DNA from 3 places in the Bacillus sp. GW823-FHT06B01 genome. Region 1 is predicted to be linked to each of the others. Evidence: a T-box and tRNA genes for the amino acid it is inferred to sense, from the RefSeq annotation. Region 1 holds a T-box; the other regions hold tRNA genes.
The links. A T-box is a leader RNA that pairs with one kind of tRNA and senses whether it is charged. The one in region 1 lies ahead of ileS (isoleucine--tRNA ligase), so its partner is inferred to be a tRNA-Ile.
Positions count from the first base shown of each region.

Region 1 (6,137 bases):
TTTAGATGTTGAAGTAGATAATGAGTTTATTATATGTTGTATTGAAAAGTTAATGGAGAAGTTTCCGAACTCAGATTTTGTTAAATTGCATGGTGCGCAGTGCTTTATTCGCCTTCAAGAATTAGAAAAAGCCGGGCAAATGCTGACAAGTGTTGAGAAGAAAAATAATCGTGCTTTATATCATTTAATAAACGGAAGATATGCTTTTGAACAGGAAAGTTATATAGAAGCGATTTCAAGTTTTCGTACATCATTACAATTAGACGCAGATCAGCCGATTGCTTGGAGTTTTCTCGCTCTATCATACATGTATATCGATCAATCTGAAAAGGCGTTGCAGTTTTCTCAAGTTGCTTTAGAACGTAGTCCAGAAAGATTCACTTTAACGAATCACGGATTAATATTAATAGATTTAGAAAGATATGAAGAAGCGTATGAAATTTTTAATGACTTATTAAGAGAGAATAAAAATGAGGCACATGTATGGTATGAGCGCGCGAGATGTGCGCATCATTTAGGGAAATTACATTTAGCGATAAAAGGGCTTAAAGTAGCGATTTATTTGGATAGTAATGCACCTTACATCTATACGAAACTTTCGGAAATATACGAGTCTGATTTGAAGGATGAGGAAAGTACGAAAGAAATTTTATTAAAAGGTATTGAGAATTGTGACGATAAGGCACCTCTATACGTAAAACTCGGTGACTATCATTTTCAAAATGATAGTCTGGAAGAAGCAGAAACATTGTATAATCGTGCTTTAGAAGAAAATCATGATGATGTTTATTCTCACTTTGGACTTACGCAAGTTTATATGGCGAAAGAACAATACAAGGAAGCGAAACAATATATTCTCGGTATTGAAAAACAAATTGAAAAGAGCCAAGATTTTCTTATGAATGCGGGAATGGTTCTATGGGATGCTGAGGTTGAACTTGGTGGAAATGAAGAAGGGTTTAAAGTAGCTTTGTCTAAGTTAGAGAGTGGTATAAAGCAGAGTGAATATAATGTGGCAAGTGCGTTAGATGAATATGTGAATCGAATTAAAGGAACGGTATTTGTACAAAGAGGTATAGCATTCTTAAGAACGTTACACAAAGAAAGAAATGAAATAAGCGAATACGGTTGTTATACAGGTATTTTATATGAATCTATTGGGCAGTACGGCCAAGCGATGAAAAGGTATAATAAGGCGATAGAACAAAAGGAAACGGCATTACCGTATTACCGAATTGGTGAAATACTTATGGCATTAGGACAATTGCCGGAAGCAAAACAAGCGTATGAAACATGTTTAGAGCTTGATGAGAATTTCGTAGGTGTGCATTTACAGCTTGCAGAAATATATGAAAAAGAAGAAAATCGTTCTAAAGAACAAAGTCATATGGTTCAGGCTATGAAAGAAGAGCCGATGCATATTAATATGGAATATTTGGCACAGCTTTCAGTAGAAATGAGTCTTCAGGAAGAGTTACTGACAGAACTAGAACAATTAGCGGACGAAGCACCTGAAATATGGCGATTAGATGCGATTGCATATGTGTATGGAGCGATGGATGAAATAGATAAAGAACAAGCACAGATTGAAGAGGCACTTCAATTAGATAGTGAGCATATAGAAGTTCTATATCATTATGCCAAAGTGTTAGTGAAAAAAAGAAATGCAAAAGCAATTGAAATTGCAATGAAAGTTATACAAAAAGATGCAAATAATGAACGAATATTTGATGTGTATGTAAAAGCGATAGAACAACATAAGAAATTGTCTAATATACGAGATTTTCTTCATACATTAAAGGTGAAGAAGGCAGAAAGAAGTATGGCATTTATGTATGCTGCATCTGCGGTGACGGAAAGATGGATTGAACGTCAACAAAATGAACAGCCGAAGAAATCCATAATTACAAGAGCTTTTTATCGCATGAAAAACCGTGCGAAAGAAATTTCGATTATTACTACAATTATTGATTTATATGAAATCTCATTAAAGTTAAATCAAAAAAATAATATGGCAGCGCAGCGATTTTCACTATTTTACGAGAATGTGGCGATGTATAAAGAGGCGATAGATGTATTGCAAACATCGTTAGAAAATAAATGGGATTACGATATAGCGAAGCAACTTGTAAATCTTTTCATGGCGTGTGAGGAAGAAGATATGTTACGGGATGCTTCAGAATTAACGAAGCAAATGGTTCGAGAGTTACCAGATGATTATGATACGCTTCTTTTACAAGCACAAGTATTCTTTAAAATAGGAGAAGAAAGAAAAGCAGAAAAGATTACCTTACAATTAACGGAGCAAACACCGTTTGTAAGTAGAGCGTTTCTTGCTTTAGGAGAAATGTATCAAAGTCAAGAAAGGTTTGAAGAGGCAATTCATGTATTGGAAAATGCGTCTATACATCATCCAAATGAAGCAGCAATTCTTCTTTCTTTAGCATCTTCGTATCATGGTGCCGGACAAACACTAAAGGCAGAAAAAATAACAAATGATGTATTAACAATAGATGCGAGTGATTTGTTAGCAAGATACGATCGCGCTTGTTATTTAGCACAGTTAAATAGAATTGAAGAGGCGAAGCAAGAGCTTGAAATTGTTCTTCGTGAGGATGAATCAGGATTCTTTGCTGAGCTTATTGAAGAAGATGAAGATTTAGCCGGAATACAAGAATTTAAGAAATAATTGTATAGGAATTGTGAAAAAAGGGTATAATTAAATGTATGTTTCGAATTGGTTGACAATTTATTGCCCAATGGCATAAAATAGCTTTTAATAAAGTATACAAATCTGAAGACGAGAACGAGTAAAATAATGAATTGTTCCCCAGAGAGCCGGTGTATAGCTGAAAGCCGGTGTGCAGACGTTATTTGAAAATCATCTCCGAGGAGCCGAGGCTGAAAATAAGTAAGCCCGGACGGATGTCTACCGTTACAAAGAACACGTATGATAGTACGTTGCTAAGTGCTATTAGCGAAGAGCTAATAGAATTAGGGTGGTAACGCGGTTAAACCCGTCCCTACTTCATAGGGACGGGTTTTTTGTGTGTTTTAAAATATTCAAAAGGAGTGATTGTAGATGAAGAAAGTAGATGTAAAAGAGTCAGCTGTAGGGAGGGAAACACGTATTCGTAAGCAGTGGAACGAGCAAAGTATTTTCGAGCAATCAATTCAGAATCGAGAAGGCGCACAGTCTTTCGTATTTTATGAAGGACCACCAACGGCGAACGGTTTACCACACGTCGGACATGCACTTGGACGGACAATTAAAGATGTAGTAGCGAGATATAAAACGATGGCTGGTTATAAAGTGCTACGAAAAGCGGGATGGGATACACACGGTTTACCTGTAGAATTAGGTGTTGAGAAGCAACTCGGTATTTCTGGTAAACATGAAATTGAAGAGTATGGAATTGAGCCATTTATTCAGAAGTGTAAAGAGAGTGTATTCACATATGAGAAGCAGTGGCGTGAATTCACTGAAAGCATCGGTTATTGGGTAGATATGGATGATCCATACGTTACGCTAGAGAATCCATATATCGAAAGTGTATGGCATATTTTAGGGACGATTCATGAAAAAGGATTATTGTACAAAGGGCATAGAGTCTCACCATACTGCCCAAGTTGTCAAACTTCACTAAGTTCACATGAGGTTGCACAAGGGTATAAAACAGTAAAAGACTTAAGTGCAACAGTTAAGTTTCAAGTAAAAGATAGTGAAAATGAATATTTCCTAGGGTGGACAACGACACCTTGGACACTTCCAGCAAATGTTGCGCTCGCTGTACATCCAAATATGGAATACGTGAAAGCGAAACAAGAAGGTCATGTATACATTATTGCGAAAGAACGTGTACAAGATGTATTAAAAGAAGACTATGAAGTATTATCCGTTCATAAAGGTGAAGAATTAGTAAACACATCTTATATGCCGCCATTTCCAATGAAAGAAGTTACAAATGGCTATCACGTTATCGCAGCAGATTTTGTCACGGCAGATAGTGGTACAGGACTCGTTCATATCGCTCCAGCATATGGGGAGGACGATTATAGAGTCGTTCAAAGTGAAGGATTGTCATTCTTGCATGTTGTAGATGAGAAAGGTGAGTATACAGAAGCAGTACCATTTTTGAAAGGGAAATTTGTAAAAGATTGTGACGTGGATATTGTTCGTCATTTAGCAAAGGAAGGCTTACTATATCATAAAGAAAAGTATGAACATAGCTACCCACATTGCTGGCGTTGTGATTCACCACTTCTTTATTATGCAGGAGAGAGTTGGTTAATCCGAACAACTGCAATTAAAGATACATTTTTGCAAAATAACGATTCTGTTACTTGGTATCCAGACCATATGAAACATGGACGCTTTGGTAAGTTTTTAGAAAATATGGTGGACTGGAATATTAGCCGAAATAGATATTGGGGAACACCATTAAACGTATGGGAATGTGAAAGTTGCGATCATCAATTCGCACCGAAAAGCATTGCTGATTTAAGAAAGCATAGTACAAAAGAAACACCGGAAGATTTGGAATTGCATAAGCCATATGTAGATGAAGTGCAAGTTTGCTGTGAAAAATGCGGAAGTACAATGAATCGTACACCAGAAGTAATTGATGTTTGGTTTGATAGTGGTTCTATGCCATTTGCGCAATATCATTATCCATTTGAAAATAAAGAGTTATTTGAAGAACAGTTCCCAGCGGATGTTATTGCAGAAGGCATTGATCAAACACGTGGATGGTTTTATAGTTTATTAGCAGTATCAGCACTATATACAGGAAAAGTGCCTTATAAACGAGTGTTATCACTAGGACATGTATTAGACGAAGAAGGACAGAAAATGTCTAAAAGTAAGGGGAATGCACTAGATCCAGTTGATTTAGTAAATCAGTTTGGTGCAGATGCTTTAAGATGGGCGCTACTCGTTGACAGTGCACCGTGGAATGCGAAACGTTTTTCTGAAAAAACAGTACTGGAAGCAAAATCTAAGTTTGTAGATACATTAGTCAATGTGTATAGCTTCTACGTTTTATATGCAAATTTAGATGGGTATAATCCGAAAGAAACGTATGATGTAAAGCGGACGAAATTGGATGAATGGGTATTATCAAGATTGCATAGCACAACGAAAAAAGTGAGAATAGCACTTGATGATTATCAATTTACGAATGCAGCTCGTGAAATCGCGGCGCTTGTAGATGAAGTAAGTAACTGGTACGTAAGACGATCACGTAATCGTTTCTGGGAATCTGGTATGAATGCTGAAAAAGCAGCTGCTTATGAGACACTACATGAAGTACTTGTGACAATTAGTAAGTTAATTGCACCATTTACACCGTTTGTCGCTGAGGATATTCATTTGAATTTAACTGGAAGTAGCGTTCATTTAGAGGATTATCCAGTTGTAAATGAATCACTACTTCAGCCGAAACTAGAAGCGGAAATGGATGCTGTTTTACAAGTTGTTGAACTAGGAAGAAGTAACCGTAATCAACATTCTTTAAAAGTAAAACAGCCGTTAGCGGAACTTGTATTACTAGCGCATAATGAAAATGATATGGATTGGGAATCTTATCGTGATATCGTCATGGATGAGCTAAATGTCAAAGCGTTTCATGTTGAACTCGATGAAACGAAATACACGTCCTATCAATTAAAGTTGAACTTTAAAACAGCTGGGCCGAAGTTTGGTAAAAATGTGAATGCAATAAATGGATGGTTAAAACAATTATCAAAAGAAGAAGTACAACACTTTGTATCTACAGAAAGAGCAGTTTACGAAACTGCACCAGGAGAAGAAGTAGTTGTAACGGCTGAAGATGTAGTAGTAGAGAAAGTTGCGAAATCAGGGTTCTCTAATACGACTAACGGACAATATACAGTTATGTTAGATACGAATGTAACAGAAGAGTTGTTACAAGAAGGAGTGGCGCGTGAATTTATTCGAGCGGTTCAAGAATATCGTAAGCAGTTAAATTTACCGGTTAATTTACGAGTAGATGTTATTCTTGATACAGAGGAAGAGCTACAACGAACATTAACGAACCATAAAGATTTATTGGAAGAAAATTTACTCGTTAAGCAATTTACATTTGATCACTTAACGAATGAAGACGATGAACTAT
Region 1 covers NZ_JBXAHR010000001.1:1,052,260-1,058,396, reverse strand. The annotation lists gene AC1Q8N_RS05470 (tetratricopeptide repeat protein) at 1-2,689, shown strand, start outside; T-box leader at 2,789-3,028, shown strand; gene ileS (isoleucine--tRNA ligase) at 3,083-6,137, shown strand, end outside.

Region 2 (6,137 bases), on a different contig from region 1:
CCTACGTTCACCGTTCGAGAACCACTACGCATATGAGCGTATACAGTCTCCCATGTAACTCCATCAATAGTATGCACGATCATAATACATTCACCGTAACTAGATGAAAAATACGAGCGACTAACTTTTCCATTAGCCGCTGCATAAATCGGATGATACCCTGCTTCAGCAAGGTCTATCCCATGGTGATTTGGTCTGCTGCCTCTAAAACCACTTGTTACTCTCGTTGTATCTGTTGGATAAATAAACTTTGCCATACTAATCTTCCTTTCTTTTTTGCACAGTATAATCAAGGTACTTAAATGAGTACCTTCGTTTACTTTTTTATTTGACAAGAATCTTTATAATATGAAAGTCTTATAATTACTTAAATACCCCATTATTTGTACATCGTTGTAGTATGTGTACTAAAATTTCCTCTGTTACTTTTCCATGTGGATGTGAATTCCCATCTATAATTCCTTTTTCTAATCCCCATTTCCATGCATCTCTCGCCCATTCTGATGGCTCTCCATTTTGATAACTTACATTAGTGACAAATGCTCCTGAGCTTCCAGTACCTGAGAATACTTTGTTGTTGTATACACGTTGCAACATGTGTACCAGAATTTCTTCTGTCACTTCTCCATGTGGATGTGAATTTCCATCTACAATCCCTTTTTCTAGACCCCACTTCCATGCGTCTCTCGCCCATTCTGACGGTTCTCCATTCCGGTAACTTGTATCAATAGCGAAGGATACTGCACTTCCAATACCTAAAAATACTTTGTTGTTGTATACACGTTGTAACATGTGTACCAAGATTTCTTCTACTACCGTTCCATGTGGATGTGAATTCCCATCTACAATTCCTTTTTCTAATCCCCACTTCCATGCACTTCTCGCCCACTCTGATGGTTCTTTATTTTCAGAAGGATTAGTTCCCCCATCAAAATCAACATATTGCTTAACAATTTCAGCGTAGAAGAAATTCCCTCCGTTTTTATATCGGTAGCCACCATTGTATGCCACAGCAATAGGATGACTATATCGAATCATTGCGCCAGTGCTATTTCCAAGAGATGGTGCAACAACCGTTTTAGAATACAGATCCGCCACCGGTAATGAATGTTGTTTCTTGTTTGAAGCTAACCAGCGAAGGTAAGCTCGTCCAAAATTATATGATTGAACAATGGCACTTAAATCTGTAATACCATTTTTTTTCGCATCATCAAAAGCTCCTTTTAGATGCTTTACTCCATAATAAATTGAATCTTTAGGATTTTTAATTGTATTCATTGGCCACCCTTGTGATTCACTTGATTGCATAATATCAGGTGTTTTTTCAGAATTCCCGTCACTTTCCACCATAATGATTCCAAGTACGTAAGGAATTAACTCAGGTACTCCTTGTGCAGAACATTCACTTTCTACCATTGATTGCCAACGTAACACTTGTTGTGGCAGATTCTTTGTCGTAACTGAAGCAGCTAATATACTCATTACTAAACATCTCCTTATTTTCCTATTATTTTTGACTAAAAAACTACTGCTTTACTAAATATGACTCTCAGTCAAATACCCATTAATCTATAAGATTACTTCATGTTGCTCACCTTCTTTCACAACAAAAAGAGCAACCATAAAATAGTTGCTCTTTCGTCGAAATCTTATATTACTACTATAAATCACTTTTTCAATACTTTCTGTACACTGCATGTAGCCTACAAAAAGGTAACATTAAACCCCCTCTAAAAACTTGACAATCTTTCTTATTTCAGCATGTTTTCGTCGGATATAGCCTGTACTATAATGCAAGTCAAACGCTATTTGTTCTAAAGTCATTCCATCAACATACTTCATTTTAAGTATTTGATGATCTAATCCAGTAAACTTATTAATTAAAATCTTTAAATCGAACATTTCATTCATCTTATGTCCTAATTCATATTCAATAGCTTCAACACGACCTTCTACCTTAGCACCTTCTGATTCAGTAGTTAATCGTACATGTTGCAAGTCACCACTAGTCCAGCGCTTTAACTCTGCTTTTGATTTGTCTAAGTTAAATTCTATATACGTAATTTCTTCTTCCAGTTTCTGATAATCTTTCATCCAGTCAAGCATCTAATAATCCCCCTACTTTTCTTTAATTAAATTCTGTTTCTTATTAATATCACCAAAGGTAAAGTAACCTTTATTATCCTTTTAATCGAATTCACGAATATTAATTATGATTTATATTTTCTTAGTAAAGCTTTTAATCTCTCACGCTCTTCTTCAATAGTTAACTCATTATTTTGTATAGGCTGCTCTTCTGGAACTTCTTCTTTTTCACGTAGCCATTCTGGTACCAGTTCTTTTCGTTTGGTATACCCTGACCTAGATTGCTTCTTATTCTTACAAAGATCAAACTGTGCATCTAACACAACTACATCATTAATTGTTTTTACTTTTTGACTTTCCCAATTTTTAAGAATTCCACGTACATACCTCCACTTTGGTATATTCTCATCAATTGATCTCTTTACTGCTTCCAAAATTAGTTCACTACCTAATGCTTCGCAAAATTCACCCAGCTCTGCAATAGCTATTTCACTTAACAATATTCCATTCTTCAGCAAAAATTTATAACTTATTTTGAAATCTTCATTTATCAATCTTTGTGGGAGTGATTTTTCCTTATTATCATGATGATGATCCTTATTTTGTGTATCAGTGTTTAGTTTTTTAGTACTTTTTAAATCAGTATTTAGTAGCTTGCGATTTTCCACCAGTAGATTCCCAGCAACAGGATTATCAACAGGTGGGTTTTCCACTGGTGGAAAATCCTCCAATGGGATTTCGTAAATAATAGTCTCCCACCTAACAATTTTGTTTTTTACATCTTTAATAGGAAATCTCTTAATATATCCGTACTCTTTTAATTCTTGCATTCCAGCTCTTAAGCTATTAATACCATCTTTGGCGTGCTGCGATAATTCTTCCCTATAAAACACCCAATCATCTGGAAGTGTAAGTATGTATGCTAATATCCCCTTCGCCTTCCAAGAAAGCCTTTTATCTTTTAAACCCGTATTATTAATAACGGAATAATTATTATCCTTTTTAACTCTAAAAATCCCCATACTATCTACCTCTTCACTATTGTTAAGATCAAATACCTACATTCGAGATTCTGTACTCACTATCAATAACTTCCCCATGATGAAACCTACTTTTTATTCCTTTCAAACCAACACAATATTAAAAAGAACTTTAAGTTCGATTTATTACTAAAAAAAAGAGCATCTATACTCATATCAAAATACTTAGCAATCTTCTTAGCTGTTCCCATTGATGGAGTTCTTTCTTTTTGATCAATCATTCGAATATATCGTTCCGTAACCCCACAATAACCAGCAAGTTCTTTATATAACTTCTTTTCCGGTTCATACATTTTGTTACCAATTAATCCACCTCCGTAAGAACAATTAGTTCTAAATATAGATTAAAGAACTAATTGTTCATTGTCAATGCAAAAAGGAACTTTTTGTGCTAAAATAAATCCAAAGAGAACAATTAGTTTAATTAGAGAGGTGAACAATGTGATAGGAGTTAGAATAAAATCCTTACGAAAAAAAGAAAATTTAACACAAAAACAATTGGCTGAAAAAATTGGAGTATCCCAAAGAATGATAGGCTACTACGAATCAGAAGAAAGATTCCCTCCACATGATGTTCTAACTAAATTAGCGGATTGTTTTTCAGTTTCAGCTGACTATTTACTAGGACGAGCTGTTACGGACGAAACTAAGAAGCAATTAACGCCAAAAGATGAGAAAGACATAGCAAAAAGAATGGAAGAAATAAAAAAAGACCTTCAAGGAGAAGATGGCTTAATGTTCTCTGGTGAACCTATGAGTCAAGAAGCTGTAGAATCACTATTAGATGCAATGGAGTATATTGTAAAACAAACGAAAGTAATCAATAAAAAATACGTGCCTAAGAAATATCGTAAACCAGACGATAACTGATGCGAGCTTAGGAGGGAATACATTGAAATTCGTCATTAGAGATCTAGTCCAACAACTTAGCAACAAATACAACACGACAAACCCCTATGAGCTTGCAGATTACTTAAAAATACATGTACTAACATGGGATTTACATGAAGAAATAAATGGTTTTTATAAATATGAAAAAAGAAATCGTTTCATTGTTATTAATACTAATTTATCTCCATCTATGCAGAGAACTGTTTGTGCTCATGAATTAGGACATGCAGTCCTACATACTCATGCAAATACACCTTTTCTGCGTAAGAATACATTCTTTTCCGTTGACAAATTAGAGATAGAAGCAAATACGTTTGCTGCGCTTTTGTTAATTGACCAAAAGACCATTCAGCCTGGTGATACAAAAGCATGTATAGCATACAAAAATAATATTCCAGTTGAACTCTTAGAATTTTATAAACCTTGCTAAAGGAAAAAAGACATTTTATTTATTAAAAACAAGGAGAAAGCCCCCATTTGAGTGCTTTCTCCTTGTTTTTATAAGTGGACCTTGTAGGACTCGAACCTACGACCGAACGGTTATGAGCCGTTTGCTCTAACCAGCTGAGCTAAAGATCCAGAGCATAAATTTTACTTTATAGGACGTATTCACATATACTACTTCTTTGATCTCAGGTTCCTCAACAAATTTAAGATCGTTCCCGTATAGATTAAAAATCTGGTTCTTTGCATCCTCTTTTGATAGAGTACTAGACTGATTTAAGTCTCCCTGTTGCTGTAAATCTTGAGCACTATCTCCTGAAATGCTTGTAAGTACACCTTCATCAAAATTATTAAGTACTCTTAATATGTTTAAGTTAAAAACAAATCAAGCTATTTATAGCGTAACAAAACATTGAACTCAAGTCATTGAATTTGTATTTCTATATAATAATTGAGTTGCTTATGATATTGAAATTAAATTATTATAGTTATGTTTCAAAAGAATTGGACAAACTAATTCTTAAACTAAATACGGTAAAAGTAGAGGCTTATTTCAATTGCCTAATAGCCTCTTTCCTAAGATCTGTTTCTATATGCTATACTGACTCTTAATTACTTGTAGAAGAAATGATAAAAATAAAGGTTTTTTTATCTATTATTTTGTTTAGTTCTCCTTCAATTAAGTATCTTTCTTTACATTATATTGACTGCTAATCATTATATTATATATTGTAAATATAATGATATAAATAATACCAAGGAGGTTTACAACATGAAAAACATAATGGAACTCCTCAACAATCCATATATTAAATATCCATTAATTGTGATTTCAGCTATAGCTATAATAAAAACAGGTTATGATTTAGGTTCCTTTATTAAAAAATTAAAAATGAGCCCGGTACATACCGGACTCACTTTTATCAAGCTGCCTAATGAAATAACCGTGTCTAACTTTTAGGGGGCACTTCACAAAATGCTCTTTTTGTTTTTATTTCTTATGTTCGTGCAAATGATTACACGGAGAACATTGAAATGGAATTTTCTCTAAGCAATTAAAGTTTGTTTCACAAATTTGTTCGATCGTCGGGACGAACGGTATGACCACAATATTACTTTCTATTATTTGTGTAACAGGCGGTAACACTGTACCTACTTGATGTTCGAAGCGAATACTCGCTTGATTTATATAATTTCCTGAACCACTTGGCGCGCTCTGAACTACTACTTGGAACGAGACTGTGCGTGCTTCACCTGGATTTAAACTTCCTATAAGAAATCCTGATATTGGGTTTACATTTGGCACTGGCGTATTATCAACCGTTACACTTCCAAGGACAAATTGAACACTACTATCTAACATATCTTGAAAACGAATATTTTGTATCGCTGTATCTCCCGTATTTGTAATAACTGTCGTAAACGTAATAACATCTCCTATTGTTGCTGTTTGATGGTCTGCCACTTTTACAACAGTCGTTGAGACATTTTGAGGAATAAACGGGATAACAACTGTATTGCTATCGCCTTCAACTACTACAGGCGGTTCATTTGGATTCACAATTGCAAGCCCACTCGCCGTAGCTGTATTTGTAACTAAGTTATTTATTTGCCCTCCTGTTATTACAACTTGGAAATTAATAATTGCTGCATCATTTGGCTGAAAATCACCTAACG
Region 2 covers NZ_JBXAHR010000005.1:150,498-156,634, reverse strand. The annotation lists gene AC1Q8N_RS22315 (M23 family metallopeptidase) at 1-257, opposite strand, end outside; gene AC1Q8N_RS22310 (lysozyme family protein) at 364-1,482, opposite strand; gene AC1Q8N_RS22305 (hypothetical protein) at 1,720-2,106, opposite strand; gene AC1Q8N_RS22300 (DnaD domain-containing protein) at 2,211-3,107, opposite strand; gene AC1Q8N_RS22295 (helix-turn-helix transcriptional regulator) at 3,194-3,430, opposite strand; gene AC1Q8N_RS22290 (helix-turn-helix domain-containing protein) at 3,567-3,995, shown strand; gene AC1Q8N_RS22285 (ImmA/IrrE family metallo-endopeptidase) at 4,018-4,446, shown strand; tRNA gene AC1Q8N_RS22280 (tRNA-Ile) at 4,522-4,595, opposite strand; partial or broken gene AC1Q8N_RS22275 (M4 family metallopeptidase) at 4,624-4,803, opposite strand; gene AC1Q8N_RS22270 (hypothetical protein) at 5,233-5,421, shown strand; gene AC1Q8N_RS22265 (DUF7507 domain-containing protein) at 5,452-6,137, opposite strand, start outside.
Region 2: it has a tRNA-Ile gene. The T-box ahead of ileS (isoleucine--tRNA ligase) is inferred to sense a tRNA for this amino acid. The anticodon was not compared.

Region 3 (6,137 bases), on a different contig from region 1:
TGTTTTGACTTCGATTGTTTTATAAGTTACATCTGTTTCTTTTTCTGCTTTGTTCTCTTTCTTTTGTTTTGTATCTGTATTTTTTTGCTTTATCGTTTGGGCAGCGGTTGTTTTTTTATATGAACTTAACATCGGTAAAGTGCCGATTTTTATATCGTAATAAAATATATAACCAAGAACAAGCACGAATAAGAATATACCTAATCTTTTCATATTCTTCACTCCTTTGCTAGGAATATATGCTTGTCCAAAAAAAAAATGCCTATTTAGGCATTTTTTTTTCGTTCTTATTTTTCTTTCGGTTTTGGAACTTCTTTAATCGTTAAGTAAAGAACAATTAAAACAACTGCGATATAAATGAATGTTGAACCAGGTACAACAATTTTGAATAGATCCATAATCATAAAGAAGATTGTTGGGATTGTGTAGCTGTATGCAGTTAACGTCCATATTTGCTTATAAGATAATTTACGTTGACCACTCATAGCAGAACCTATAAACGCAAGTAAAGTAATTCCTAAGAAAGTAATAAACAATTGGAATAGGTACACTAACACTCCAATAACGGCTAGTAAAATTGGATAAATACTATCGAATACAGAAATGAAATCTTGCAAATCTTTCTTCTCAAGAGATGTCCCTAATAAATCATTATAGGAGTATGTTTGTGTTTGACCATTTCCTATAGAAACTACTTTATCTTTTAAAATAAATAAACCAGTTTTGTTTTGATATGTTTCTATATCTGTTGTATTGGGGTCAAATACGAAAAGAGCATCTCCCTCTTCCTTTAGAATAGGTTGTTCAATATCTGCTTTTAGTTCACCGTTTTCGATTTTAAAATCAGGTAAATCTTTTTCAATTGCTTGATTTACCATGCTGACACTATCTTGGATAAAGCTGCCGTAAAAGAATGTTCTTGGAATAGTAGTGATTAGACAAAGTAGCATAATATACAAAATGGTTTTTCCGATTTTTTGAAAACGGAATAGCGCCATATCTTTAGGCGAATATACGCTTTTTGCTAATTGGGTAAATATGGACATAGATTCACTTCCTTTATGTATGTATAAAATCATTGTAACGTAGGAATCTAGAGAATCTCAAGATATATTATATTTACATATAGTGGAGATAACTAAATTTCTTTTTATTAATTTTCTTCTTTTATATGAGAAAAATACAATTGACACTTTTCTTTGTCATATGGTAAATTTATCTTACATTTCTTAAAGGATATATCCGATAGGAATTCCTTTATTTGATATGTTGTTACATACATAATTGTGGACCCTTAGCTCAGCTGGTTAGAGCAGACGGCTCATAACCGTCCGGTCGTAGGTTCGAGTCCTACAGGGTCCATATCCATTTCGCATGTTTATTATGTCAGTGGGAAGCTTCCTTGTAGAAGGGAGCTTTTTTTACGGAATATATGAGCATTTTAATTGAAAAGAAGTGGGATTTTTGCTACGTTAATGATAGCAAGACAATGTGATTTATTTGTTTGCACCCTATGGCAATTAGGGTAGAATGAAGTTGTATGTCACTTAAGTGGCAATACATAAACTGGGAGGAATATAACAATGGCAAAACACGAATTACCAAATTTACCTTATGCGTATGATGCTTTAGAGCCTCACTTTGACAAAGAAACAATGAACATCCATCATACAAAACATCATAACACTTACATTACAAACTTAAACGCTGCTTTAGAAGGTCATGCAGAATTAGCTGACAAAAGCGTAGAAGAATTAGTTGCAAACTTAAACGAAGTACCAGAAGCAATCCGTACAGCAGTACGTAACAATGGTGGCGGACATGCTAACCATACATTCTTCTGGACAATCTTATCTCCAAACGGCGGCGGACAACCAGTAGGCGAACTTGCAACTGCAATTGAAGCGAAATTCGGTAGCTTCGATGCATTCAAAGAAGAATTCGCAAAAGCTGGCGCAACTCGTTTCGGTTCTGGTTGGGCTTGGTTAGTAGTAAACAATGGTGAGTTAGAAGTAACAAGCACGCCAAACCAAGATTCTCCTCTAACTGAAGGTAAAACTCCAGTTGTAGGTTTAGATGTTTGGGAACATGCTTACTACCTAAATTATCAAAACCGTCGTCCTGACTACATCGGTGCATTCTGGAACGTTGTAGATTGGAACGCTGCTGAAAAACGTTACCAAGAAGCAAAATAATTGTAATAACGATAGAAAAAGCTAGGAGAATGCTCCTAGCTTTTTCTATGCTTTCCTTTTACATAATTGGGCTTGTCTTTGGAAGACTAGAACATGAAGTAAAGGAGAGTTGTGTATGAAGTGGAAACATATAATTGGTGACGTTGAAGTGAATCGGGATTTAGTGTTGTTGCTCCTTATTGGAGGTTTATACACGCTCGCAATTTCTTTATCGAATACGTTTGTTAACATTTATTTATGGAAACAAACACAAAATTATGTGAATCTTGGCTTGTATAATTTGGCCAGCGTTGTATTGCAGCCTCTCACATTTCTTATAGGTGGGAAATTAGCGAAGCGTATTGATCGCTCAATCTTGTTACGAATAGGCGTAGGCACGTTAGCTATTTTTTTTATCGTTGTTTTAGTAGCGGGAAAAAGCGCTTCTCACTATATTTTATTAATGGGGGCTCTTTTAGGAGTCGGATATGGTTTTTACTGGCTCGCGTTTAACTTATTAACATTTGAGATTACAGAACCAGAAACAAGAGATTTCTTTAATGGGTTTCTTGGACTTCTTACATCCTTCTCTGGCATGATTGGACCGATAGCAGCTGGATACACAATTTCACGTATGGAAAAATGGAGTGGCTATACGGTCATATTCTTTCTTTCGTTAGTGTTATTTGCAATTGCTGTTATTTTAAGCTTTTTTGTATCTAAGAGAGAATGTGAAGGACGGTATGAAATTGTACAAGTATTGAAAGAGCGGCAGATTGATAAAAATTGGGGAAGAATTACACGTGCTCATTTTTTCCAAGGGTTGAGAGAGGGAACGTTTATTTTTGTGATTTCCGTGTACGTGTATTTAGCGACGGATAGTGAACTCGCCTTAGGAAAATATAGCTTAGTAAATTCTGCTGTATCATTTGTATGTTACTACTTAGTCACTCGTATGTTAAAGAAAGAGTGGCGGAAAAAAGCAATTTTACTTGGAGGCATTATTTTATATGCTGTCGTATTTTTAGTTATATTCAACGTTACATACGCAAAATTACTTATTTATGCAGCGTGTATTGCGGTTGCATACCCTATTTTGCTTGTTCCGTACGGGTCCATGACATACGATGTAATTGGCAGAGCGAAAAATGCGAGAGAGTGGCGTGTAGAGTATGTAGTTGTCCGAGAATTATGGTTAAATGCAGGAAGAATTTGCTCGATTTTAAGTTTTTTATGCGCTGTACTATTCTTTCCGCCCGAAAAAAGTTTACCTTACTTATTATGTATTTTAGGTGCAGGACATTTTCTTATTTATTTTGCAGTTAAAAATGTCAAATATGATGAGGGAAATGCAAGTAAAACAAGTGTTGTAACGCAAGCAAATGCGCAGAATCAAACAGAACCAGAAGGTTAACTTCTCGGTTGTTTTATGCTAGAATAGAAAAAGATGTAAGACAGCAGTGAGGACACCTGTATGAAGGTGTCCCTTTCACATTACATAGCTGTTGGTAGAGGAGGTTTGTATGAGCAAGAAGCAGAAACAACAAAAGAAAAAGACTCACGTTCCTTTTCGGTTAAACGTGCTGTTTTTCTGCGTGTTTTTAATGTTCTCCGCGGTTATTGTAAGGCTAGGATATGTACAAATTGTTCGCGGTGAGGAATATAAGAATGAAGTGGAGAGGAAAGAGAACTCGACGATAAGTAATCCTGTACCACGTGGGAAAATATTTGACCGTTATGGGCGAGCTGTAGTAGATAATGCAGCTGTACGTACGATTACATTTACAAAAATGAAAGGATCAACTGCAGAGGCTCGCTTAGAAACAGCGAAAAAGCTAGCAGATTTGATTGAAGTACCGACAGATAAATTAACAGATCGTGATAAAAAAGATTATTGGCTTGCTATTCATAAAGAGGAAGCGAAAGAAAAAATTACGAATAAAGATCGTCAAGAGTTTAAAGATAAAAAAATTGACGATAAAGAATTAGACGAGCGTCAACGAGGTCGCGTGACGGAAGAAGAAGTGAATCAATTATCTGCAAAAGATTTAGAAATACTAGCAATTAAAAGCAAAATGGACGGCGGATATGCAATGACACCACAAGTCATTAAGAAGGATGCCACAGAAAAAGAATATGCGATTATTAGTGAAAAATTAGCGGAATTGCCAGGAGTAGATACGAGTGTCGATTGGGAACGAAAATATGCATATGATGGTGATTTATTCCGAAGTGTACTTGGTGGGGTGTCAACGTCTGATGAAGGTTTACCGAGAGAAAGACTAGATTACTATCTTGTTCGTGATTATAATCGAAATGAACGAGTAGGAAAAAGTTATCTTGAACAGCAATATGAAGATAGCCTACATGGTACGAAAGCGGAAGTGAAAAATATTACAGATAAAAATGGTAATATTTTAGAAACGATTAATGTATCAAAAGGGCAAAGTGGTAATGATCTGAATTTAACAATTGATATGGAATTACAAAAGCGTGTAGAAGAAATTATCACTAAAAGTTTATTGAAATATAAAGGTGGGCAACCACTTTTAGATCGTGCATTCGTTGTAATGATGAATCCGAAAAATGGTGAAGTTTTATCTATGGCAGGGAAACAGTTAGTGAATGAAAATGGTGAAACGAAAGTACAAGATTTCGCATTAGGAACGATGACAAGTTCTTATCCGATGGGATCGACTGTAAAAGGCGCTACAATACTTACTGGATATCAAACAGGCGCTATTCAACCAGGTTCGGTTCAACTTGATGAACCAATTGTATTAAAAGGACCGCTAAAAAAATCGTCTTGGAAGACGATGGGATATATTGATGACCTTACAGCGTTAAAAATGTCTTCAAACGTTTATATGTTTAAAACAGCGATGAATATTGCTGGTGTTCCCTATGTACGAGGCGGTACGTTAGATATAAAACAAAAATCATATGATACGATGCGTTACTATTTCGGTCAATTTGGACTTGGTGTAAAAACTGGCATTGATTTACCGAATGAAACGGCTGGACAAAGAGGTAGAACAGATCATATGCCAGGTTTCTTATTGGATTTATCAATTGGACAGTATGATACGTATACACCACTTCAATTAGCACAATATGTTTCAACAATTGCAAATGGTGGTTACCGTATGCAGCCGCAAGTTGTAAAAGAAATTCGTCAACCGGCAGTGAAACCAGATGAAGTTGGAAAAGTGGTTCATTCAATGGAACCGAAAGTACTAAACCGTGTAGATATGCCTGAATCACAAATTAAACGTGTTCAGGAAGGATTTAAGCAAGTGTTTAACAGTCCGGGTGGTACGGCTTTAAACTATTTTTCGACTGCAAAATATACAGCTGCTGGTAAAACAGGTACAGCTCAAACTGTGTATGGCGGAGATAAAGAGATTGGTAGAAATGCAAAAGGTGAGCGCAAAGAGACATATAACTTAACGTTAGTAGGTTATGCGCCATTTGAAGACCCTGAAGTAGCATTTTCTGTTGTTGTACCTTGGGTAGATGATAAATCAGGTATTAATGGATATATTAGCCGTGACATTATGGACGCGTACTTTGATTTGAAAAAGGTAGAAAATGGCGAAGCTACAAAAGATGAAATAGATAAGAAAAATAAAGAGCAAGATGATGAATAAAAAAGTTGTAAAAAAAGCACACTATCTGAAAAGATAGTGTGCTTTTTTTTATGGTTCATGCATACGTTTTAATAAAGTGGACAAGCATATCATATCGGGAAATTAAGGGACCTCGCAAATGATACGTATGCATTTCCCTATGGAGGATAAGGATTTTATGGACCAATCATTAGTGAAGATGAATGGTGGCTACGGATTAGAATTTCACCTAATGTTGATTCTTGTGGAACTTTACAAAACTTTTACAAACAATTAAAACCGAATTAATAGTTTAGCAGTATTCTTATATCTGTAATCCTGTTATTTCCGGTTA
Region 3 covers NZ_JBXAHR010000002.1:574,674-580,810, forward strand. The annotation lists gene AC1Q8N_RS09995 (hypothetical protein) at 1-213, opposite strand, end outside; gene AC1Q8N_RS10000 (DUF1189 domain-containing protein) at 288-1,046, opposite strand; tRNA gene AC1Q8N_RS10005 (tRNA-Ile) at 1,289-1,362, shown strand; gene sodA (superoxide dismutase [Mn]) at 1,584-2,195, shown strand; gene AC1Q8N_RS10015 (MFS transporter) at 2,311-3,588, shown strand; gene AC1Q8N_RS10020 (peptidoglycan D,D-transpeptidase FtsI family protein) at 3,698-5,824, shown strand.
Region 3: it has a tRNA-Ile gene. The T-box ahead of ileS (isoleucine--tRNA ligase) is inferred to sense a tRNA for this amino acid. The anticodon was not compared.